4 regions of the Ammoniphilus soli genome follow, and region 3 is predicted to be linked to each of the others. Evidence: riboswitches for the same ligand, from Rfam matches in the RefSeq annotation. Region 3 holds a riboswitch; each other region holds the start of a gene.
The links. A riboswitch is a leader RNA that binds a small molecule or an ion and turns the genes downstream of it on or off. The one in region 3 is predicted to bind S-adenosylmethionine.
Positions count from the first base shown of each region.

Region 1: it holds a riboswitch for S-adenosylmethionine, as region 3 does, so the genes downstream of both, ABLT31_RS22000 (sugar ABC transporter substrate-binding protein) here and ABLT31_RS02555 (MetQ/NlpA family ABC transporter substrate-binding protein) in region 3, are expected to answer to the same signal.
Region 2: it holds a riboswitch for S-adenosylmethionine, as region 3 does, so the genes downstream of both, ABLT31_RS17890 (2,3-diketo-5-methylthiopentyl-1-phosphate enolase) here and ABLT31_RS02555 (MetQ/NlpA family ABC transporter substrate-binding protein) in region 3, are expected to answer to the same signal.
Region 4: it holds a riboswitch for S-adenosylmethionine, as region 3 does, so the genes downstream of both, metK (methionine adenosyltransferase) here and ABLT31_RS02555 (MetQ/NlpA family ABC transporter substrate-binding protein) in region 3, are expected to answer to the same signal.

Region 1 covers NZ_JBEGDL010000012.1:181,430-186,020, forward strand. The annotation lists gene ABLT31_RS22000 (sugar ABC transporter substrate-binding protein) at 77-1,159, opposite strand; SAM riboswitch class I at 1,384-1,490, opposite strand; gene ABLT31_RS22005 (YmaF family protein) at 1,597-1,926, shown strand; gene ABLT31_RS22010 (alpha/beta fold hydrolase) at 1,969-3,000, opposite strand; gene ABLT31_RS22015 (nuclease-related domain-containing protein) at 3,193-4,146, shown strand; gene ABLT31_RS22020 (YqaE/Pmp3 family membrane protein) at 4,175-4,363, opposite strand; gene ABLT31_RS22025 (DUF6612 family protein) at 4,442-4,591, opposite strand, start outside.
Region 2 covers NZ_JBEGDL010000009.1:33,111-37,701, forward strand. The annotation lists gene ABLT31_RS17875 (cupin domain-containing protein) at 1-21, opposite strand, end outside; gene ABLT31_RS17880 (methylthioribulose 1-phosphate dehydratase) at 54-713, opposite strand; gene ABLT31_RS17885 (2-hydroxy-3-keto-5-methylthiopentenyl-1-phosphate phosphatase) at 733-1,413, opposite strand; gene ABLT31_RS17890 (2,3-diketo-5-methylthiopentyl-1-phosphate enolase) at 1,410-2,600, opposite strand; SAM riboswitch class I at 2,779-2,911, opposite strand; gene mtnK (S-methyl-5-thioribose kinase) at 3,177-4,379, shown strand; gene mtnA (S-methyl-5-thioribose-1-phosphate isomerase) at 4,386-4,591, shown strand, end outside.
Region 3 covers NZ_JBEGDL010000001.1:483,571-488,161, reverse strand. The annotation lists gene ABLT31_RS02560 (methionine ABC transporter ATP-binding protein) at 1-221, opposite strand, end outside; gene ABLT31_RS02555 (MetQ/NlpA family ABC transporter substrate-binding protein) at 387-1,211, opposite strand; SAM riboswitch class I at 1,351-1,460, opposite strand; gene hfq (RNA chaperone Hfq) at 1,720-1,953, opposite strand; gene miaA (tRNA (adenosine(37)-N6)-dimethylallyltransferase MiaA) at 2,002-2,940, opposite strand; gene ABLT31_RS02540 (class I SAM-dependent methyltransferase) at 2,953-3,726, opposite strand; gene mutL (DNA mismatch repair endonuclease MutL) at 3,730-4,591, opposite strand, start outside.
Region 4 covers NZ_JBEGDL010000034.1:35,143-39,733, reverse strand. The annotation lists gene ABLT31_RS31770 (sensor histidine kinase) at 1-534, opposite strand, end outside; gene ABLT31_RS31765 (polysaccharide deacetylase family protein) at 515-1,438, opposite strand; gene metK (methionine adenosyltransferase) at 1,728-2,936, opposite strand; SAM riboswitch class I at 3,076-3,223, opposite strand; gene ABLT31_RS31755 (STAS domain-containing protein) at 3,289-3,663, opposite strand; gene ABLT31_RS31750 (ATP-binding protein) at 3,660-4,070, opposite strand; gene ABLT31_RS31745 (SpoIIE family protein phosphatase) at 4,063-4,591, opposite strand, start outside.

The DNA of each region.
Region 1 (4,591 bases), on a different contig from region 3:
CCGGAATTTCTCCTGCTATTTTAGCCCATTTGCCTTCGTTTTTCGGAATAGCAGGATTTTCTCCCGTTATGTTATGTTACTTTTGGTTCTGAGCTTCCAGTTCCTTCATCCACTCTTCGATTCCTTGCGTGCTTTGTCCCCATCCTTCGATGTGCTTGGAAAGGTCACCCATGGTTACCTTTTCCTTCGGAAGCATTTCGCGAGTGACTAGAATTGGATCTAAAGAAACATTTTGCGGGGTTTCTTCCCCTTTAATTTTCTTGTATACGTAACGTACTTGCACGCGTCCGATATCGGAAGGATCCACCGCAGCAGAAGCGATCCAAGGAGATGCTGGATCTTGAATCATTTGCAAGTCTTCATCACTCAAGTCGATCCCGTAAACTTTAATTTCGGTACGGCCCGCTTGTTGGATGGCGCGAGTAGCCCCTTTTGCGAATTCATCCCATGCTGCCCAAACGGCTGTAATATCGCCAGGGTTAGGATATTGCTTCAAGATCGCTTCCATTTGCGTTTGCGTATCTAACGCGGTGTTTGCTGATGCACTACCGAAAGCCGCAACCTCTTTGATTTCTGGGTATTTCTCTTGGAATTGCTTATAAGCGATTTGACGGCGCTCCATCGGAGCAAAACCGGCTACCCAAATCTTAACGATATTCCCTTTGCCGCCTGCATCTTCAGCCAGCTTTTCCAACGTGGACTCGGCCATCTTCACGTCACCTTGCTCCAATACCGTAACGCCAGGAATATCTAAAGCTGCGTCGAACGCAATAACAGGAATTTTTTGCTCAACGGCTTTCTTGACACCTTGCGTTAAAGCTTCCGGTGTTCCATGGTCAATCAAGATCCCATCGAATCGTTGGTTCACAGCCGCATCCAGCTGAGAAGCCATCTTAGCCAAATCATTATCTGCATTAAAGACGGTCAGTTCCCCGCCAAACTTTTCTACTTGTTCTTTTACACCAGCCACGTATTGAGCCGAAAAGGTTCCAATATTAAACTGCATGACTAAAGCAATACGCTTCTTGGCTTCAGTTGCTCCTTCTCCGCCAGAAGTGGTTCCGCCCGCTTCTTCTTTCGCTCCCCCGCCGCATGCGGTGAGGACTAGCGAGAAAATCATGACGAACGAAAGAAAAAGAGATAATTTCTTTGTTTTCATTTGAGTGCCCCCATATTTTTTTATTTATTATAGAAAGACCTGAAAAATTCAGGCAATAACTACCACAGTTTTCTTAGTTGTTTACTTTGCTTTTAAAACTAGAATAATCCGATTTTTTAGCGGAGTAAAGTCCAAAAGTCCTAGTAGTTTATGGTAATAAGGTCCTGGAAAAAGAAAAAACTTCTTCAATAAGAAGAAGTTTCATGAACAAGGCATTTTCCTTCATCTTATCTACCAGGATTCTCCTGCTGGAATTGGCACCTTTTCATGTCCATTCATGAACGGTTGCCGGGTTTCATAGGGCCAGTCCCTCCACCTCTCTCGATAAGAAACTATTCAGTTCGCTAGGTAAGATCTTACTAAAAAAAAATGGGGGCGTCAATAAATTTTTTAGAATCATGATTGCATAGAATGAACCAAAAGGAGGAGTGACCCACATGTCTCTTATGCCTCAACCCCACACCCATTACTTCCGCACTACAGGTTCGGGCGAACACGAGCACTTCGTTCATGCTTTTACCTTTCCTGAGAAGGGAAACTCTACAGATGGTCATGTTCATGCCTTTAAAGGAGTAACCCCAAAAGAACACGGCCACCAGCATTTCTTTACAGGCAGCACAGGGCCCGCCATCCCCCTCCCCGATGGGACACACATTCATGAGGTGAAAGGGAAGATTTATCGAGATGAGGATGGCAGACCCACCCATCCCCATGAGTTTAAAGCTCTAACCGGAAGACCGTTGGGGCAGGCGCCACCGGGGTGGTAGATTCGTTAGTCGATTAACTAACATGTTTGTGCCGGTCATCATTCACATTGTACGCTTGATAAATCCCCGAATCTTCTCAAGGAAAAAATCCCGCTTTTCTAGGTGCGGAGAGTGTCCTGTGTTTTCCACTACCCATTCTTCAAAGTTTCCGGAACGTTCTAACACCACGCGCATTTGAGATACCATGGGCTGTGGAGGAAACTCATCCATGCCTGGCCAACCGGGAACGTAACCCAGCTTCCCCAAATAACCAAAATCAAATAAAGAGCTATCCGATACGATCTGATCATCTGCTCCGCGAATCCATAAAACGGGGATTTGAGGCTCTAGGTCAGCAAATGCAGCAAGATTCAAATACTTAGGAGACAACGCATTATTTATTCCTTTGTCTCCGGGAGCTACGCCCGGCCATTCCGCGCAAGTCTCAAACGTACCCGGGTAGAAACCGGATCCCAACTTTGTGGATAGCATAGAGCGGACGAAACGATCTTCCTTTTGGGCATCAAGCCGGAAGGGCGGCTTAACGTAAAACTGATTCAAGACATTCCTGGGGCTATGGGGCTGCTCCTCCCCCGTAGCCCTTTGGCTAAGCAGCTCTATGAATTGAGGGTTAGCCGTTCCGCCGCCAGACCCGGCAAAATTCGGATAGCAAGGTGTCCCCTGCTCATCCTTCGTTCCCCCAAATCCAAAAGGAGATACGGGATTCATCAACATGAGCGAAGAAACCTCATTCGGGTAGTCTATCGCATATTGCATGACCACCCCGCCACCCATCGACCAGCCCAACATATGAAGCTGACGATCCAATCTCAGCGACTGTACAAACGACCTCACATCCTCCGACCAATCACGCAATCCTCTCGTTGCATCGATGGCTAAGGGCTCCGTCTCCCCATACCCCCGTAGGTCCGGCGCCAAAACATAAAAATCCTGTGATAGACTTTCCATCATGTCTTCCCAAAACCAACTCGATGACACATTCCCGTGCACGAGCATTACCACTGGACGAGCTGGATCTCCCGCTTCCAAATAAGCTACTTCGAGTCGGTCCGTCTTGATTCGCTTCGCTTCCATGAAACTCCCCCCCTTTTTCCTGTCTATACTCTAGATTAGCAGGTGGGGATTACAATGGAGTTACATGCAGCAGTTCCGATCGAGAGATTACACTATGGTTTCGAGAGATTTTGGACTGATTTCGAGAAATTAACGTTCTGGAAGGAATTACGTCAGCCACTAGCGAAGTTAGGAGGAAAGGAGGTTTTGCCAATGCTAAAAAAACAACGCGAATTTCCACTCAGAATAAAACTTGAGGAAGCCTTGCTGCGTCGACTTCCCCTTCATCACAAAAAACGCGAAGAAATCCTCGTCAGTCTAAGAAAATTACGAGCAGGTTACCGAGGCGAACAGGAGCTGGATTACCACCTTCAGTTTCTACCGGAAAAAGAATATCTCATCTTTCAAGATTTACGGCTTCCCATTGATGATCAGTTTGTTCAGCTGGACACCCTCATCCTCTCCCCTTGGTTTGCCCTCATTATCGAGTCCAAGAACATCTATGGCCACCTTTACTTCGATCCCGTTTCCAAACAAGTCATCAGAACGTATAACAATACAAAAGAAGGGTTTCCTGATCCCATCCTGCAAGTCAAAAGACAACGAACCCAGCTTCAAAAATGGATGGAAATTCATATGTCCAAATCCATTCCCATTCACTGTCTAGTTGCCATCGGCTATCCTAGCACGATAGTTGAAACAACTCCTGGAAATCGGCATATCTTTCAAATAGTGCATCATGCGGAACATATCCCCAACAAAGTACTAGACCTTGCCAAAACGGCTCCATCACCCTCTCTCACCACTTACCAGCTCCGCAAGATCAGCCAACTCCTTATCAATCAACATACTTCCCAGGACTTCGATGTACTAGATTGGTATCAAATCCACCCTACTGAGTTCATTCGTGGAATCCCCTGCTTTTCTTGCAATCTCGAGACTATGCAGCGGATCCACGGAAACTGGCTATGCAAAACATGTAAGTTAAAAAGAAAAAAAGCCCATGTACAGGTCATTCAAGATCATATTCTACTTCATGGAACCATCACCAATGAACAGTGCAGAAAACTTCTTGGACTGTCTTCCATACATACTTCCACGCGGCTGCTCCTCTCCATGAACTTGCCTTTTCAGGGGTCTACAAAAGATCGGGTGTATACTAAATGAAAAAAGCCGCTCAATCTCTTGAGCAGCTTCAATCCCTATGCCTATGCATCCTCTTCATACGTCGATCGACCTTCTTATCGTGTACAACGAATACCGCGTGGATCGCCCCCGGCAACCAGAAAAAACAAGTCAAAATCAGATTGAGAACAGCCTGAAATGGCTTTCCGCAAAGCAAAACCGCTACGGGAGGAAGAACAAGGGCAAGCAAATACATCATCGAAATCACTCCCCTTTATCATATACTCAATAAGTATTACGGGAGTAGCTTGCTCCATGTTTCGCCCTACTCAGCCCATTATTGCTGCGGCTCAGCCCCGATTTCCTTAGCCTGCTTTGCTTCCTCCGGAAGCGCGATAGCCTCTACGCTATTAAAGTCGGAATACGACCCGCTCATGTTCATCTCCATTTTTTCCAATGGCTGATTGGGTAGCTCCGCTAGTTCAAT
Region 2 (4,591 bases), on a different contig from region 3:
TCTCAATACGACAGATGCCATGCTATTTCCTCCTCAAAATTTGGATTTATTTATTATACCAGAGCTTTGCTGGGGACCAATGATTTGACTTGCAGAAGCTGCAGGTGATATTCGAATAAAAATTCAAAGGCTTCGATATGGCGCTTGGCTTCAAACGCATTCCTGCCCCAGGCATATATACCATGGTTTCTGATCAGGACGCCCGGAATCTGAGGGTTGAGCACCTTCTCAATTTCCTTTGCGAGTCGAGGGATATCCGCATAATTTTCAACGATAGGAATTTGGATGACCGCTCCTTCTTCCCAAATGTTTAATCCCTTAATTAACTCTTGATTTCCAATTTCAAAGTAGCCTTGATCTCCATAGAGCTCAGAAACTACATTGTTTGGTACCGTATGAACATGGAAGACAGCCCCAGCTTCGGAGATATTCCGATAGATCACAGAATGTACCAAGGTTTCTGCAGAAGGCTTTAGGTTGGTTTGTTCAACAGGTTCGGCGTCAAGATTTACAAACAAGTAATCCTGTGGCGTCATCTTTGTTTTATCTTTTCCACTTGCGGTTACGGCAAAAACAACAGGGGAATCCTCCACTTTTATGGAAAGGTTGCCGCTTGTTCCCGGAAACCATCTGCGATCTGCAAAGTATTGTTTCACCTCATTGAGGCTGCAAATGGTTTCTTGCCTTTTTTCCGCATGAATCACGTAGTTCATTGTTTTTTGCTCCTTTCGATTATGTCGTAGACAGCGATTCGATCTCCAACTTTAGCTTCTTTAAAGTGTTTATGACATCATAGAAGGTTTCAAATGATGAATGGGGAAGATGAAGTTCTTCACATTTTTGTTTTAGAAAGGATCTGGCAATGGTATAATCAGCAATTTTCGCTCCCGCTAAATCGGTAATGCTGTCGCCGATGACCACTTTGTAATATTGGTCAGCCGGGAAAGAGCGGATGATCGTTGTTTTGCACATTCCACAGTCCACATCGCAATGCTCATCACAAGAGTTAGGCCAAGTAATTTGGATAGTCGGCTCATTGAACCGAGCACTGTTGCAATAAATCCGCTCCTTTAGTCCAAAGGGCTCTAGCATAGGGTGAACGAAGAAATCAATGCCGCCGCTCGTAATCAAGAGATGGATTCCTTGTTCTTCTGTAAAGGCAACAAATTCCTTGAAGCCTTCCCGAATCCGTGCCTGCTCCAGGACAAAACGAGTGATTTCTTCTTTTTGGCTGCTTGGAATCAGGGCAAAAAGCTCTCCTACGCCAGTGCGAATGGTTTTCTCCTGGGATAATATGGATTGCACAATTTCTTCCCAGCCTTGGGGGGCGAACTGCCTCATGATATCTACGATGTTATCTTTTTCGGTAATGGTCCCATCAAAGTCGCAAAATAATATGATGTTTTTACTCATTTAACAATTCCCCACTTTTCAATGGCTGCCAGCAAATGGGGGTTCTCCGTTTGATCTAGCGCATTTCCCTGCAAAGTTTCCTGAATGGCGGCAATGAAAGCTTGTCCCCCTCCTACAGGGCCAGCGGGATGTCCGTGAATCCCTCCACCAGCATTAACCATGTGGTCTAGGCCGAAGTCTTTATAGAGCAGTGGAACCATTCCAGGATGGATACCAGCAGAAGGTACAGGGAATGCAGGACGGATGCCTGGCAGTTCTTCTGCTAAATGCTGGGCAATGTCTAAAGCCTCTTGCTTAGGCAATGCTACCGAGCCATAGGGAGATGGGAAAAGGACGATATCCGCACCTGCGAGCCTCATTAGCTTTCCTAATAAAAGAGGAGCAGATATACCGTAATGAGATGATTGGTATAGGGCACCAGCCATAGCTGGGTGGGCCATAATGGGCACCTGAATATCCGGATCACGGCTCAGTTGGGTTAAGATATCCAATCCATAAGGCAAAACATTAAGCAGCAAGCAGTTCGCACCGTTATCCACGGCCCTTTTTGCCCGTTCGATCAGACCGGTAACAGGACCTGTTAGATTGGCTGCATAGAGCACTTGGCGGCCAGACGCTTCAATTACTTCCTTGCAGGCACGGATACGCTCCAGGAAAGGGGCATGTTCGTCGGCAAAGAAGATTTCATCATCTTTTACTAAGTCTACGCCACCCTCTACTTGAAGCCGGAATTGCTCCACTAATTCTTCTAGGGGAAGGCCGATGCATGATTTGAAAATGCTCATAAACAATGGGCGATCGCAGACATTAAGCCGTTCGCGTACACCTGCAATTCCAAACTTGGGTCCCGAAAATTCTTTTGTAAATTCTTCGGGGAAATCGATATCCAGCAATTTGATTTTGCCATCCATGGATAGCTTGCCGAATACGTTGGTTAAGAGGGAAGGGAGGTCATACGTGAAATTGACCACAGGATATTGGACTTTAATAACTCCTCTTTCAAGCCCTTCTTCAGTCTTTTCGAGAACAGTGGCTCCGGCAGAACGGCCTAGATGCTTTTGCAGTTTTTCCTGCTTTGCCGCCGGGAGGTCCGTCCAGCTTCCGACAGTCATGCCGACTGCGATGGCTTCTGCTTTTTTTTCTAGGCTTTTCGCCTCAGTGAGATAGGAGACCGTAATGTATGACAAAGGACAAAACTCCTTCCAAATAATATTAATCCGTTAGAGGGATTGGCTGACGTCAAGATAGTACTTCGACAACAAGTTTTCCTCGTGCTTTCCAAATGGTGTAGCGAAGCTATAAATTCTGACAGTATGAAAAAAAGTACCTCTTAGATAAGGGGTACTTGAAGAGCGAATCAAATACAACTTATCTCTCCGAATGATGAGTTCATTCTGCAGGAAGTAGCACCGTGTTTTTATTTTGCACAATTGGAGAAAAATAAAAATCGGTTGCCGGGCGTCATTGGGCCAGTCCCTCAGCCATCTCTCGATAAGATGAAATATCAAATTGTAAAAGTTTCATATAGAAGTGCAATACATACATTGAAATCTTAGCTTTTTTATAAAATAAAGTCAATAGAAGAAAAATTAGTGCATTGTAAAATCCTAATAGATTGACAATATTACAGAACTCTAGATAGTATATAGCTAGTTAAAATCCGCAATCTTTTTTTGTAACGTATTCTGAATGTTCTTATCCTCACCAAAAGGCTGGGGAATTTGGCAAGAATATAGGAAAATAGTCGTTTGGAGGGGTGGAGTATGGAGTATCGCGCATTTAGCGAACAGGAAGCAGTCGAATATGCTCGTCATTTACCAGGGATTTTCCCAGAAGGTGCACAGTTGGAGAGCCGAGAAATCGGAGACGGAAATTTGAACTTGGTTTTTCACATTCAAGATGAAATTTCAGGAAAAAGCATTATATTTAAACAAGCCTTACCGTATGCCAGAGTTGTCGGAGAATCCTGGCCGCTTACACTAGACCGTGCACGGATCGAGAGTGAAGCCCTCATTATCCAAGATCAAATATGTCCGGGCTTAGTCCCTAAAGTATATCACTACGATAAAGATCTAGCTCTCACGGTCATGGAAGATTTATCGAGCCATGTTATTATGCGAAAGGGGTTAATTGAAGGAAATCGTTATCCTGCTTTTGCTCAACATATTGGTTTGTTTCTAGCGAAGACGTTGTTCTACACTTCAGACCTGGCGTTGGACTTTAAGGAGAAAAAAGAAAAGGTAGCGCAGTTCATTAATCCGGAGCTTTGTAAAATTACAGAAGATCTAGTATTTACCGACCCTTATTATGATGCAGATACGAATAACTTCAATCCTTTAATCCGTGAAACGGTGGAAGGGATCTGGAAGAATGCGGAGCTTCGAAGAGAAATCGCCAAGCTTAAATATTCCTTCATGACAGACGCCCAAGCTCTTCTGCATGGGGATCTCCATACGGGGAGTATTATGGTCACAAAAGAGAGCACCAAGGTGATTGATCCGGAGTTTGCTTACTACGGGCCTATGGGCTTTGATATCGGTGCGGTCATAGCCAACCTGCTGCTCAATTATGCTGCTCAGGAAGGATTAAAGGCTTCTGAACAGGAGTGCCAATCGTTTCGGGAATACCTGCTTGAGACTGTAAAGGATGTATGGAACACGTTTGAAGGCGAATTCCGCAGATTATGGGATGTACATGTAAAAGACGTCATGTACTCCGCAGAAGGGTATCAAGATGACACAGCAAGTCGCCTTCTGAAGGATTCCATTGGATTTGCCGGCTGCAAAATGATGAGAAGGGTAATTGGATTAGCTGGAGTTGCCGACCTGAATTCTATTGAAAACGAAGAGACGCGGGCTAAAGCAGAAAGATTAGCTCTGGCGGTTGGACAAAGTTTAGTTTTGGAAAGACATTCGATTAGCAGTATCGAGGATCTATTGCGTTTGGTGAAGAATATAGAAGAGTAGGTGTCAATTATTGTGGAAAATCATGTCCATTCCATTCGCTGGGAAGAGGATCGAGTCCTGTTGCTGGACCAGACGAAGCTTCCCTTAGAAGTCGTTTTTGAGGACGTCCGTACTATTGAACAAATGTGGAATGCCATTCGCGCATTGAAGGTGAGAGGGGCACCCGCTATCGGAATTGCTGCCGCCTATGGGATGTATTTGGGGGCTAGGGA
Region 3 (4,591 bases):
TCCGCAAGATTGGTCATTTCTACTCCGTTTACTATGACTGAACCCGAGCTTGGGGTTTCCAAAAGATTAACGCAGCGGATCAAACTGCTTTTTCCCGCTCCGCTAAACCCGATAACACCAAAAATTTCACCTTTTTTAATCTCTAGATTTACATTTTTCACCGCTTCTACTTTACGGCCATTTTGTTCATAGGTTTTATATAAATTTTTTAAAACAATCATAAGGCTAACCTCCTACTTTCTTTAACTAGCTTGCATCTCAAACCTCATAACTGATGTATTTTCAAGTAGCCGGTCCTCCACCTTAAAAAGAAGGACCCCCTGTGAGGAGGTCTTCTTTTCTTATTCAAAGCTTCTCCAATTCCACTTTGCTGCATACTGAACAGTTTACCAGGATGGGACCACAGAGCCTTGGAAATTCTCTTCTATAAACTTTTTCACTTCATCGGAATGATAGGCCTTTACAAGCTTTTCGAACTCCGGACGATCCTTGTCCTCCGCACGAACCGCAATAAGGTTTACCCAAGGAGAATCGCTCGGTTCGATAAAGATGGAGTCCTTCGTCGGGACAAAGCCATGTTCCATAGCAAAGTTTGTATTAATGGCTGCTGCCGCCAGGTCATCAAGCGCCTTAGGAAGGAATGCAGCCTCTAACTCCTTAAACTTTATGTTCTTTGGATTTTCCGCTACGTCATGGACCGTTGCCTTGACGCCAACTCCTTCTTTTAGCTTTATCCAGCCTGCTTGCTCAAGCAGCTGAAGAGCTCTGGCGCCATTCGTCGGGTCGTTCGGCAATCCTACTTCAGCTCCATCTTCCAGTTCACTTACGTCTTTAATTTTGGTCGAATAAATCCCCATTGGGAAATTTATGTTATTAGCTAGCTTCACCAAATCCAAATTATGGTCTGCTTTAAATTGTTCTAAGTAAGGCTCATGCTGGAAGCTATTTGCGTCCAATTCTCCCTCAGCCAATACTTTGTTAGGCTGAACGTAATCATTGAAGGCTACGATCTCAATTTCCAATCCATCCTTGGCTGCTACTTCCTTTACCTTCTCCATGACTTCTTCATGCGGACCGGCTGTTACTCCTATTTTCAACTTAGCCGTTTGTTCCTCGCTAGCTTGGGTTGGTTGATCTTCAGAGCTTCCGCATCCGGCAAGAAGAGATACGGCTAATATCGATGTCGCTAAGACTTTAGTCCATTTTTTCATTTACTTGACTCCCCTTCATGTTGGCATTGGCTTTAGGAGAGAGAACCCTTTTATTGTCAGTATCCGGGCCCTTGGATGATGACAAATAAAAAACCTCTTCGCAGAGAAGAGGTTTGACGTGTATGTAGTCACGGTCACTCTCTTATCTGTCAGAACTCGGCGTCCTGTTGGAATTGGCACAGCATCTTCAAGCAGAAGATCCGCTGCCGGGTTTCATAGGGCCATTCCCTCCACCTCTCTGGATAAGACAAAAAACAATTCCTAGCGGAATAACTCTCTATACTTGTTAACTTCTGCCATATCTGCTTCTCAGAAGATCAATGCATTTCCATTAATAGTCGCAGGAGATAGAGAAGATAACGTTATTGAGAATATTACGTTTTGATCTTTCTGTCAATAAAATCAGATGAAGTCTATATAATTAAAACAGTCAGAGAAAACCAAAATAAAAAAACCAAGCCAGAGAGCATCTCTGGCTTGGTTGGCAAATCGTTTGGATTTCCGCGAGCTATTCCTGATTATCAGGCATAAGGGATACCGGACGTTGGGGAAGGAATGTGGAAATCGCATGCTTGTATACTAATTGCTGCTTGCCATCACTATCAATAACAATAGTGAAGTTATCAAACGCGCGGATCAGTCCTCTTAATTGGAATCCGTTCACTAGATATATGGTAACTGGAACATTTTCCTTTCTCAAGTGGTTAAGAAACGTATCCTGAATGTTGATGGAATTTGCCATTGGGGGTTTACCTCCTCTATTTATATCTTAACAGTTATATTCGTGGTCTTACCTAATCTTTCCTGCTACAAAGGTTCGAATATTTTCGACAAGCTCTTGCCTATCCCCGGGGTTAGTCATATCCTGCCAGGTGATATCCTTCATGGATCTAAACCAAGTCAACTGGCGCTTTGCAAAATTCCGGCTGTTTTTCTTAATCAGTTCAACGGCCTCATCAAGCGATAGTGTACCTTCTAGATGCTCAACCATCTCTTTGTAGCCAATCCCTTGCATCGATTGAAGACCCTTATGATATCCTTCGTCAAGCAATCTCCTGACCTCGTCCACAAGGCCTTGTTCAACCATGATATCTACACGGCGGTTGATTCTCTCATATAAGACAGACCGCTCCATTGTCAATCCAAGAAGGCAGAGTTGATAAGGAGACTCGGGTGACCGCTGTTGAAATTCCGCCATAGGCTTTCCCGTTAATTGATAAATTTCTAACGCACGGATTACTCTTTTTACATCATTCGGGTGAAGACGTTCCGCGGTAATCGGATCAATGGATTGCAGCCGTTGATGCAGCGCCTCTTTCCCATGTTCTTCCGCAAACTTTTCTAAAGCATCGCGCAGGGAATGGTCTTTCTGGGCTTCGGAAAACTGATATTCATAAATGACAGATTGAATATATAGACCTGTTCCCCCTACGATCATCGGAAGCTTTCCCCTATAGTTCATATCCGTAATAAGCCTTCTTGACTCATGCTGAAAATCGGCAACAGAAAATGCTTCATGAGGGTAAATGATATCAATAAGATAATGAGGAATGGACTCCATCTCTTCTTTAGTGATTTTGGCTGTCCCAATATCCATCCCCTTGTAGACTTGCATTGAATCTCCTGAAATGATCTCACCGCTAAGCTCCTTGGCCAAATCAATACTTAAGGCGGTTTTTCCCACTGCAGTCGGGCCTACAATGACCAAAAGCTTTTCTTTACTGTTCATGTTTGATCCTCCCTAAGTCTCGAGGATGCCGTATGCGATTTCCGTGCTATCGTTATGGATTACACTTATACCAAGACGTTCGAACTCCCCGCTATCCCTGCGCTCCTTAAGAACGATTCTACGTTTGGCTACTCTGCGCGCTTCGTTGACCGCCTGGATATCGAGTGGCGTTGGGTTAGCATACCCCCTAAGAACCTGGAGAGAGTCCGATTCAAGGATCCCCTGCCGAAACATAGGATCAAAGTAGACAATGTCATAGCTTTTATCTGGTAGCTTCCTTAGCACATCGAGGTGATGGCTGCACATCACTTCGATTCGCCTTGCAGCTTCATCCAACTCGGGGAATTCCTCAAGGGCTTGTAGCCCTTGCTCAACCAGGAGAGCAATGATAGGCTCAGATTCTATCCCTGTCACTCTTCCTTCCTCTCCTACTGCAAACGAAGCAACAAGGCTGTCCGCTCCAAGACCCATCGTGCAATCTAAAAAGGAATCCCCATTCCGAAGCTGACACGCTTGAATCATTATATCATTATCGCCGCCCAGAAGCCGCTTTATACGAACAGTAGCCATGCCAGGGTGAAAAAAAAACGGCTTTTCTTTCCCTTTGGCGTACCATTGTATCCTTTTCTTCGTAATCACGAGAAATTGATCTGTCTCCTCCTCTTCATAAAACCTCTCAATAGATCTCTCTTTTCTAGGTATGAATGTCCCTTGAATTTGCGCGGCAAGAGCCCGTGCTTTATCGGTCAGGGTTTGCGTTTCTTTCTGGGATGTGGTTACGATCATGTCTTACATCACTCGCTTAAACATTTTTTCAATATCATACTTAGAAAAATGGATAATAATTGGACGTCCATGCGGACAAGTAAATGGTGAATGGGTTTCTCTCAACTTGTCTAACAAAGCTTCCATTTCAATGTGGCTAAGGTGCCGATTCGCTTTGATCGCCGCCTTGCAGGACATCATGATCGCTGCTTTTTCACGCAGCTTAAGCGTATCAATTTTAGTTTCTCCACTGGCAATCATTTCTACCATTTCATGGATAATGGATTCCTCTTCTCCTTCGAGAAACCATCTCGGGTGGGCCCGGACTAGAAAAGTCTGGCTTCCGAAGGGCTCCATATCTAAGCCGACCTGTTTAAATAAATCCATTTTTTCCTGAACCTGCCTCATCTCCTTGATAGAAAGGTGAATGGACAAAGGGATAAGCAAATCCTGCATCTCGATTTGTTCCTGACTAAGCTTTTCGAGAAAGTATTCATACCATATCCGTTCCTGTGCTGCATGCTGATCAATCATGTACAGCCCTTCTTCACTTTGCGCAAGGATATATGATCCATGAAGCTGCGCAAGGGGGTAAAACTCAGGAACAGCCGGCTTGGGTGGCGGAGGCGATGTTTCTCTAATCGCAACAGGAGCTTCCGAAACCGCTAAGGGCGCATTCTCGTTGATGTCCTTCTTCTCTTCCGCTTGCTTAAGCAGCCACTCGGTATACTTTGCAGCAGCTTCTCTTTCTGATCTCTGATCAGGCTTATTATTTTGCTCTATACGTGTAAGAGGATAAGAAGTAGGCCTGTTTAGCTCCAGCCTGGTCTGGGTAGACACCTCAGAGGGATAGGAACGCGAAGGTTCTGGAATCAACCGTTGCTTT
Region 4 (4,591 bases), on a different contig from region 3:
CAGCATCTGGCGTTGTTGAGCCGTTTCCATCGCCGTACTGAAATCGCCTAAGTCGCCCGTCAGAAATCCCAGAACGACACTGATTTGCGTCATCAGATTATCTGCTTTATCTAGCGTATCCGTCAAATTCTTCAGCCGGCGCTCCAACTCATCGCGGCGGTTCCTTAGATTGATCTCTTTTTCCCTGGATAAAGAGAGCTCGACTTGAATTTGGCTCGCCACTTCATAGGATTTTTTGATGTCTTCTTCGCCATACTCTTGAAAATTGCGACTGACTTCCACCAATCGCTTCCGACTCCACTTGAATTTCTGCTCTAACTCATCAGTCTGTTGAATAACCAAAGTCACTTCTCGCTTTATCTGCTCGAGCTCATGGCGAAGATCCTGACTCTCATCCCGAGCCCCTTCCGCAATGCCAAAAATCTGTTCTTTACTTCCTTCCACCGCCTGAATGGTTTTCTTTAATACCGAATCTAATTGGGTAAAATCAAACGTGCCACTGAGCGGCATTCCATCACTTCCTTTGACTGGCATGAATAATATCCCGTAGGGTATGCTCAAAGCTGCGACCGTCCATCTCTGGATTTCCCATATCGTTTTTAGGGATGAGGAAAGGGTCCGTATGTTCTGTCACAAAACCTATATTTGTATAAAAACCGTATTGATAACCTGCTTTTCTCAACACTTTAATCAATCGAGGATTATGGTGACCGTAGGGATAGGCCAAGCCGATGACCGGCTCCTTCACTAAATCTTCTAACGCCTTTCGCGCCATCATCAAGTCCGCGTAAAGCCTACTGCGATAATCTTGATCTCCCTCTGAAGGCCCAGGCGCCGTTTCGGGACGTTCATCCTCAATAACATGTAGTCCGTAGGTATGGGACTGAAAGGAAATCAAGCCGCTCCGTTTCAGCTGGTCCATTTGAACGAAGGTCAATGGGGGAATTTTATTCTCCCTCTTCCGTTCCAGGCTATCCCGCAAATTCTCATAAATGACAAAGATCGTCGCTGGAAATCCATACTCCTTAAGTATCGGAAAAGCCTCCGTGTAAATACTTTCATACCCATCGTCAAACGTGATAAGCACGGCATTCTCCTGGTTCAATAGTCCTGTATTTAAAAATTCGTAGAACTCTTCGAGTTTAAGGGGGTGGAAATGATGATTTTTTAAATATTCCATATGTTCCCTGAAAAAAGCCGGTTTAATCGTGTACGGGGTGACTAAATCATCCGATAAGTGATGGTAATTCAAAATGAGTATTTGGTCTCTGTACCAAAATTGATAAGGCTGTTCTGTATCCTTCGATTCCTCTTCCCTTGTTACCTGCTCGTCCAAAACAGGAGCTTCGTCATTCGTTGGGATCGGTTCTTTAGACATATCATCTTGCTGCCCACACCCCACCAGGATCATGAACAAGATGAATAGGATCATTCTCATGGTTCTTCTCCTTGTTCTACACAATTCGACAATAAATATAAAAGTCCTTTTGGAAAGTATTAGCATATAGATAGTTTCATTATAGAAAAAAATTGTATGTTATAAAAAAAGCTATATTGAAGTATTCCAGGGTAGCAAGACCACCTTTAGTGGAAGTTTTTTATGCTTCTGGGAAAGTTTATTTACTTTAATTTCTTAGTTTACTTAAACTTTCCCATCCAGTAAAGCAAAAAAGACCTAATCAGCCTACCACTGTAGGCTAATTAGGTCTTTATTTTTTTAATAAGTTTTACGCTTGCGCTAAGGCAGCAGCATCTTGCTTTAACTGCTCCGCCTTATCGGTACGCTCCCATGGTAAATCGAGGTCCGTACGACCAAAGTGTCCATAAGCAGCGGTTCCTTTGTAGATCGGGCGACGAAGATCTAGGGCTTTAATAATACCCGCTGGGCGAAGATCGAAGTGCTTGCGGATCAAGGTAACGATCTGCTCTTCCTCGATTTTGCCTGTTCCATACGTATCTACGTTGATGGAAACCGGTTGAGCGACCCCAATGGCGTAAGCCACTTGCACTTCGCACTTCTCCGCTAGTCCAGCCGCAACGAGGTTCTTGGCTACATAGCGAGCAGCGTAAGCAGCAGAACGGTCAACCTTCGTCGGATCCTTACCGGAGAATGCTCCGCCGCCATGGCGAGCATAACCGCCGTAGGTATCCACGATGATTTTACGTCCAGTTAATCCCGCATCCCCTTGAGGTCCACCGATAACAAAACGACCGGTCGGGTTAATGAAATACTTGGTTTGAGCATCCAAATATTCCGCAGGAACAATCGGCTTAATCACATGCTCTTGGACGTCTTTCTTGATTTGCTCTAACGTTGCTTCCGGATCATGCTGCGTAGAGATTACGATCGTGTCGATACGAACCGGCTTATCGCCATCGTATTCTACTGTTACCTGGGTCTTCGCATCCGGGCGAAGGTAAGTCAACGTTCCGCTCTTGCGAACTTCCGCAATGCGTCGAGCCAGCTTATGAGCTATCGAAATCGGAAGCGGCATTAACTCAGGGGTTTCGTTCGTTGCGAATCCGAACATTAATCCTTGGTCGCCCGCTCCAATCGCGTCGATTTGCTCGTCGGTCATTTGTCCTTCACGGGATTCCAACGCCACGTCTACGCCCATCGCGATGTCCGGAGACTGTTCATCAATGGAAGTTAACACCGCGCACGTATCCGCGTCAAAACCAAACTTCGCACGAGTATAACCGATCTCGCGAATCGTTTCGCGAACAATCTTCGGAATATCCACATAAGAAGATGTCGTAATTTCTCCCGCTACGAGCACAAGACCCGTGGTGACCGAAGTTTCGCATGCTACGCGAGCGTTTGGATCTTGCTCAAGAATCGCATCCAGGATGGAATCGGAGATCTGGTCGCAGATCTTATCCGGATGGCCTTCAGTTACAGATTCAGATGTGAAAAGATGACGGCCTTTTTTCAACGCCATATTCACGTACCTCCTTAGGAAAATGACAATGGTAAGATACGGCACTCATAATTCTTGCTTCCGAACACTCAAGAGGTGGTGAAAAAAATAAGACCTTCTCCATGAGGAAAAGGCCATAATTCCGCTCCTTTACCTCTTATCTTCCAGGACCTATTTGTCCTGCTGGTTAGCACCTTGCACGGTATAATCGTATCTTTCCCCATAAAGGAAAAAATATGAATCATTGCCGTGGGTTGCCGGGCATCATCGGGCCAGTCCCTCGCGCCTTCTCGGAATAAGAGTAATCCGTTCTGCATAAGAATAGCTAAGTTTTGGTAAGTTGTCAATCATTCTTAGCCTATTTTAATCAGTCAACCAGATGTTTTTTTAGGGATAACCCTTCTATTGCCGCCCACTCGCTTGGATAAATGGTCATGTACTTTGTCAAACTCACCATCTTAAACAGCTTTTCATAGTGGAAGATCAGATGATAGAATCCAACGGGATATTGTCCTGACGTCAATAGGCGAACCAACCGAATAAGAGCGGCAATTCCCGAACTATTAATATATTCCACTTCAGAAAAATTAAGTGCAACACCAATGGTTCCGCTGTCCAACCCTTGTTCCCATGGCTTGAGCCGAAGAAGGGAATCACCCGAATCTTTCGTAATGTCTCCCCGAAGATGAAGAATAAGAATCCCATTTTTAAATTCCTCAATGATTTCAAGCTCAGTAATCATGTTGTTCCTCCCGCTTCCTTACTCATCGTTTTCTCCATATAAAGCATCGTTTGCTCCTCTAAAAAGCAGAAACGATAATTATCCATTAATTTTGATATAAATAAGATCCCCCAGCCCCGTTCAGGGGAAATCACAGGGCAAGGCGTGGATTCGGAACGCATACCACAATCCGATATTACGACTTTTACCAGATTACCCTGAATCCTTATTTGCACTCTGACGTTGAAATCTGCGCATAGCTGGTTCCCGTGTTCGATGGCATTCAGGCATCCCTCGGCAACCGCACATTTTACATCCCAACAATCTTCTTGACAAAATGAAAGGGGTTGAAATAATTCTTCGAGCTTCGAAAGTACCTTTTTTTCTTCTCCTAATATACTTTTGATTTCCATAATTAGTTCATGCATGTTTTTCTTGGCCCCTGCTTTTCCATTCGATCATTAAAAGGGTAACGTCATCCTCCAATTCTTCTTTATGAACATGATCCTTTAATTTAGCCAGGATGAGTGATCCCCTATCCTTTATGGAAAACTCCTCCTGCTGCAAGCCCTCTTTCAAGCGATCAAAACCAAACATCTGCTTCTGGGCATTGCGTGCCTCGATCAGGCCATCCGTATACATGACAAGGATATTTTTTTCGCTAAAAGGAATGACCGTTTGCTCAAAATCATGGTCCCTTTCCATTCCTAAGGGAAAGGAGGCCACCTCAATATCCGCAATCCCTTGTTGAGTAACCAGGATAGGGAAAGGATGACCGGCACTTGCGTAAGCCAGTGTCCGATTAGCCGTATCGACTAATGCCAATCCTAATGTCACTTGCATGGTGAAGCGGGAATCCCGTATCACAATACCATTTAAATAGTCCAAAAGCCCTGTAAGGGAACTTCCCGGATTCGCATGGGAACGAATATGGCTGATGAGAGAAGAG